2 regions of the Leclercia sp. LSNIH3 genome follow, and region 1 is predicted to be linked to the other one. Evidence: predicted binding sites of a transcription regulator. Region 1 holds the regulator's gene; the other holds the start of a gene.
The links. Region 1 encodes PurR, which represses purine synthesis genes. Its sites were predicted from a motif close to CANGCAAACGTTTGCNTG; they were not measured.

Region 1 (3,123 bases):
GCAGGGCTGATAACACCTGTGGACGCAGCAGGACCGCCAGCTCTTTGCGCACTTCCGGCTTTTCACCCGCACCGCCAGAAGGCAGAGAGAAGAACAACGCCATCATCGACACCACGCCCAGCAGCGCGGTGGCCAGGAAGGACATGCGCCAGCCAATCGCCTCACCCATCCAGGTTGCGGCAGGCACGCCGCCAATATTGGCGATGGTCAGCCCCATAAACATGGTGGCTACGGCGCTGGCCTGCTTATGCTTTGGCACCACGCTGGCTGCCACCACCGATCCGAGGCCAAAGAATGCGCCATGGTTCAGGCTGGTCAGAATACGTGACAGCATCAGGGTGGTGTAGTCCGGGGAGAGCGCCGACAGCACGTTGCCGACAGTAAAGATCGCCATCAGGAAGATCAGGGCGTTACGGCGGCCCCGATGCGACAGCAGCAGCGTCATCAGCGGTGCCCCCACCATCACCCCGATGGCATAGGCGCTGATCAGCATACCTGCCGCGGGAATAGAAACATCTACCCCTCGGGCGATAACCGGCAGCAGACCCATCGGCGAAAATTCGGTGGTACCAATACCAAAGGCACCGATGGCAAGGGCCAGCAGCGGAAAATTGATTCTCATACTTCAACTCCAGACACCGTGTCGTCGGGCGACACAGAACAATGAAGGCGAAAGCATGACATCAATCACAAAAAATGAGAAGTTAACAATTTAGCAAAAGATTTTTGCAGGGCGCGTAACAATCAGCGTAAAGGAACGAGGGAGAGCTGCCTCTCCCGCATCAATCAGTGCAGTGCCGCAACCAGACCGCTGGCGACAATCAGACTCAGAACAATAATGGTGGTAATCAGCGAAAACTTAAGATCGGTACTCATCAATTTTTCTCCTTTTAATCACCCTATGAAGAGTGAGCCTGCTCATTTTTACACAGTTCAGGGTAAAAATCTTGCTGGATTTAGATTGATATCGTTTTTTGCTCTTCCCCTTTTGGCCAAGATAAGACAAAATTCCACGCTAAATTTATTAGCGTACCGGCCATTGACCCCCTCCTGACGTCCTGTGTCGTTTTCCCGGCGTACCGCAATTCAAATTGCGCAATTAGGGCGAGTGAAGGCAAACGTTTACCTACCGGTTTTTCAGGAGCTTAGATATGGTCTGGAGTGACATCTGATGGCAACAATTAAAGACGTGGCGAAACGCGCAAACGTTTCCACTACAACCGTATCACATGTTATTAACAAAACCCGCTTTGTCGCGGAAGAGACCCGAAATAATGTCTGGGCGGCCATTAAAGAGCTGCATTACTCACCTAGCGCCGTGGCCCGCAGTCTGAAGGTCAATCACACGAAATCGATCGGCCTGCTGGCGACCAGCAGCGAAGCGCCCTATTTCGCAGAAATCATTGAAGCGGTAGAGAAGAACTGCTTCCAGAAAGGCTACACCCTTATCCTCGGCAACGCGTGGAACAGCCTCGAAAAACAGCGGGCTTATCTGTCGATGATGGCGCAAAAGCGCGTCGATGGTCTGCTGGTGATGTGTTCCGAATACCCAGAATCGCTGCTGTCTATGCTGGAAGAGTATCGCAATATTCCTATGGTGGTGATGGACTGGGGCGAAGCGAAGGCCGACTTCACCGACTCGGTGATCGATAACGCCTTTGAAGGCGGCTACATGGCCGGTCGTTACCTCATCGAACGCGGTCACCGCGAAATCGGCGTGATCCCGGGCGCGCTGGAGCGCAACACCGGTGCCGGCCGTCTGGCGGGCTTTATGAAAGCCATGGAAGAAGCGTTGATTACCGTGCCAGAGAGCTGGATCGTGCAGGGCGACTTTGAACCGGAGTCCGGCTACCGCGCAATGCAGCAGATCCTCTCCCAAAGCCCGCGCCCTACTGCCATCTTCTGTGGCGGGGATATTATGGCCATGGGTGCGCTCTGTGCCGCCGATGAGATGGGCCTGCGCGTCCCGCAGGACGTTTCGCTGATCGGGTATGATAACGTGCGCAACGCGCGCTTCTTTACCCCGGCGTTGACCACCATCCACCAGCCAAAAGATTCGCTGGGGGAGACCGCCTTCAACATGCTGCTGGACCGTATCGTCAACAAGCGCGAAGAGTCCCAGTCAATTGAAGTGCATCCGCGCCTGATTGAACGCCGTTCCGTTGCGGATGGTCCGTTCCGCGACTATCGCCGTTAATCTTCTCCGGGAGCCAGCACCTCTGGCTCCCGCAGCCACTCCCTGTTCATCGTTTCACTGTCTCCCAGATAATCCAGCAGCCATTCCAGGGCCGGTGACATATCGTTTTGTTGCCAGGTCAGGCAGCACGCCGCATCCGGGAAGGGATTCTCCAGCGCCAGCTCTACCCATTTCCCGCTGGCTATTTGCGGGCGGGCAAAATGAACCGGCACCATGCCCACGCACAATCCTGCCGAGAGGCATGTGGCGGACGATTCCCAGTCCGGCGCGACAATTCGCCGCTGGTTATCAAGCAGCCAGGTGATCCGTTTCGGCAGTGAGCGGGAGGTATCTTCTCGTACCAGCGACGGCCAGTTGCGCAGAATATCGTCGCTGATCGGCCCGTCCAGAGCAGCCAGAGGATGATGGCTGGCCACCACGCAGCACCAGCTCAGCATTCCCATATCGCGGAACGCATAGCGGCCACCTACCGGGATCGCCTGCGTGGCACCTATCGCCATCTCAACCCTGCCGTCTGCCAGCGCATCCCAGACGCCGTTGAAGACCTCCTGAGAAACCCGCAGCTCAACGTCAGAAAAGTGGCGGTAAAAATCGACAATCATCTGGCGGGTGCGCTCGGGACGAACAATGTTGTCCACCGCAATAGAGATATGCCCCCGCCAGCCATTGGCGATCTGCTGACACTGTTCGCGGGTGATCTGCATTTTTTTGATAACAGACCGCCCCTCTTTCAGAAACCACAGCCCGGCCGGGGTGAGAACCACATCGCGATGGCGACGCTCAAACAGCGGCACTGCCAGCCACTCCTCCAGTTGACGCACGGTATAGCTGATGGCTGAAGGTACGCGATGCAACTCCTGCGCAGCACCGCTGAAACTGCCGTTACGCGAGACCGCATCCACCACTTCAAGAGAATATTCTGACCA
Region 2 (3,123 bases), 1.9 Mb from region 1:
CCTTCAGTTCTGCCAGCGCGGCAAATTCAGTCGTGGCTTCACCCACCTGCGGCGGGGTGGCGAGCTGAATATCCTTTGGCACGATCTGCGAAATCAGTGCGTTTAACGAATCCGCGCCAACCGTCTTCAGCATCTCCTGCTGTTGCTGAGCATCCGGCCCAATGTGACGTTCAATGAAGGCGCCACGGTTTTCAAGCTGGCTTAAAGTCTGTGTCATGAGCGATGGTTCCTGAAACGTGCAGTGAATGTGTTTTCTCCCTCTCCCTAAGGGAGAGGGCTGGGGTGAAGGTGTCGTCTGTTCCCCTCACCCTACCCTCTCCCCACAGGGGAGAGGGAAAAGGCTTATTCGTCTTCCAGTAATGCTTCGTACGCGGTCGCATCCAGCAGCGAGGCAACCTGCGCTTCGTCGCTGGCTTTGATCTTAAAGATCCAGCCGCCTTCATACGGTTCGCTGTTAACCAGTTCCGGGGAGTCGCTCAGCGCGTCGTTTACCGCAACGATTTCACCGCTCACCGGGGCATAGATATCAGAAGCGGCTTTTACCGACTCGGCCACTGCGCAGTCATCGCCCGCGCTTACGGTCGCGCCAACGTCGGGCAGATCTACAAACACCATGTCACCCAACAGCTCCTGGGCGTGTTCGGTGATGCCCACGGTATAAGTACCGTCGGCTTCTTTGCGCAGCCACTCGTGTTCTTTGCTGTATTTCAGTTCTGCTGGCACATTGCTCATTGAATTTCTCCTGATAAAAATGATTAGGCGACCGGCTTACCGGCGCGAACAAAAATCGGTTTGGTCACGCGGACCGGCATTTCGCGGTTGCGGATCTGCACCACGGCAGTCTCGCCAATACCCGCCGGCACACGTGCCAGAGCAATACTGTAACCCAGCGTCGGTGAGAAGGTGCCGCTGGTGATAATGCCTTCGCAGTGGTTGCCATTGGCATCGGTGAAACGCACCGGCAGCTCGCCGCGCAGCACGCCTTTCTCGGTCATCACCAGGCCAACAAGCTGTTCGGTGCCCTTCTCACGCTGCTGCTCCAGCACCTCACGACCGATAAAGTCGCGATCGGCCGGTTCCCACGCGATGGTCCAGCCCATATTGGCCGCCAGCGGAGAGACGCCTTCGTCCATCTCCTGGCCGTACAAATTCATGCCCGCTTCCAGACGCAGCGTGTCGCGCGCGCCCAGACCGGCTGGCTTAACGCCCGCTTCCACCAGAGCACGCCAGAAGTCGGCCGCTTTTTCGTTCGGCATCGCAATTTCATAGCCCGCTTCACCGGTGTAACCGGTGGTAGCCACAAACAGATCGCCCGTCTGCACGCCAAAGAACGGCTTCATGCCGTCGGTGGCCTGGCGCTGTTCATCGCTGAACAGTGACGCGGCTTTCGCCTGCGCGTTCGGCCCTTGCACCGCAATCAGCGACAGGTCATCACGCACGGTGATGTCGATGGCATAAGGTTCAGCGTGTTGGGTGATCCAGGCGAGGTCTTTTTCACGGGTGGCAGAGTTAACAACGAGGCGGAAGAAATCATCGGAGAGGTAATAGACGATCAGGTCGTCAATCACGCCGCCCGAGGCATTCAGCATGCCGGAATAGAGCGCTTTGCCCGGCTTCGTGAGCTTCGCCACGTCGTTCGCCAGCAGATAACGCAGAAAATCCCGGGTGCGGCTGCCGTGCAGATCGACAATGGTCATATGCGAGACGTCGAACATACCGGCATCGGTGCGCACCGCATGATGCTCATCAATCTGCGAACCGTAATGCAGCGGCATCATCCAGCCATGGAAATCGACCATGCGAGCACCGCATAAGGTGTGTTGTTCGTACAAAGGCGTCTGTTGAGCCATCTTATCCTCGTTGAATGAGCAGGGCTGTCATGCGTTTTATGCTGAAAAATTCACCATAAAACCCGGCATCGGCATCACTCCCGGACACCGACGCAAACGTTCTCTTTTACCTGAACTTACCACTGAAAACGGTGGTTAACCATAAGGAAAAACGGGCCATCACATTAGCTTATGGTCAAAAATGCCAACAAAGCGTACAGAGTTATTCACTACAAAAATGCGAAACATTCCGCACAAACGCAAAGCCGGGAAGATGGGATTCAGCACAGGGTGATATTTAGTGCGGAAAAATGCGCGAAATTTCCGTCACATAAAAATCGACAGATTAGATTATCTAATGCGAAAAAGTCGGTGAAATTAGATTATTTCAAACGAAGGAATTCCCCCGGCCCGCAGGCCGGGAGAATAAAGTGTGACGGGGGTCAAATAGACAACGTCATTCAGGTTGCAGTACAAAAATGCTGACAACGTTTTTGAACAACGCTGGCACTGGCCTTAAAGGGGCGAGGCCGGGTAACGTGGCAAGCCTCAGCATCCCCAGACGCTCACTCTGGTCAGTAAGCAGACGCAGCCAACGCAGAGGCAACCTGAAGGATGCAGTATGTTTTAGCGCAGCCAGTCCGGCAGATCGTTAAGACCCATCGCCTGACGCAGGAGCTGTGGCTTAACACCCGGGAGGGTATCAGCCAGCTTCAGGCCGAGGTCGCGCAGCAGTTTTTTCGCCGGGTTGGCACCGGCAAACAGCTCGCGAAAGCCCTGCATGCCTGCCAGCATCATGGCCGCACTGTGTTTACGGCTGCGCTCGTACCGGCGCAGATAAAGATGCTGGCCGATGTCCTTGCCGTCACGCTGTAAGCGACGAAGTTCGCTCACCAGCTCGGCAGCATCCATAAAGCCCAGGTTAACTCCCTGCCCGGCCAGCGGATGAATGGTGTGTGCAGCGTCACCCACCAGCGCCAGACGATGCGCCGCGAACTGGCGCGCATAGCGACCGGTTAACGGGAACACCTGCCGCTCGCTTTCGACGGCGCAAAGTCCCAGTCGGTTATCGAAGGCCATGCACAGAGCCTGATTGAACTCGTCGGCTGATGCCTCCTGCATCTGCTGCGCCTTCTCGGGTGAAAGCGACCAGACGATCGAGCAAAGGTGCGGATCGCTGAGAGGCAGGAAAGCGAGAATGCCATCATTGTGGAAAATCTGCCGGGCCACGGCCTGATGCGGCTCCACGGTGCGAATGGTAGCCACCAGCGCATGGTGGCGGTAGTCCCAGTAC

Region 2: gcvT (glycine cleavage system aminomethyltransferase GcvT) is a predicted target of PurR. The motif match lies at 1,940-1,957, and genes of this name have one in related genera.

The regions. Positions count from the first base shown of each region.
Region 1 is NZ_CP026387.1:335,785-338,907, forward strand. It holds gene C3F35_RS01640 (MFS transporter) at 1-622, opposite strand, end outside; gene cydH (cytochrome bd-I oxidase subunit CydH) at 787-876, opposite strand; gene purR (HTH-type transcriptional repressor PurR) at 1,172-2,197, shown strand; gene punR (DNA-binding transcriptional activator PunR) at 2,194-3,123, opposite strand, start outside.
Region 2 is NZ_CP026387.1:3,264,041-3,267,163, reverse strand. It holds gene gcvP (aminomethyl-transferring glycine dehydrogenase) at 1-217, opposite strand, end outside; gene gcvH (glycine cleavage system protein GcvH) at 343-732, opposite strand; gene gcvT (glycine cleavage system aminomethyltransferase GcvT) at 756-1,850, opposite strand; gene ubiI (FAD-dependent 2-octaprenylphenol hydroxylase) at 2,457-3,123, opposite strand, start outside.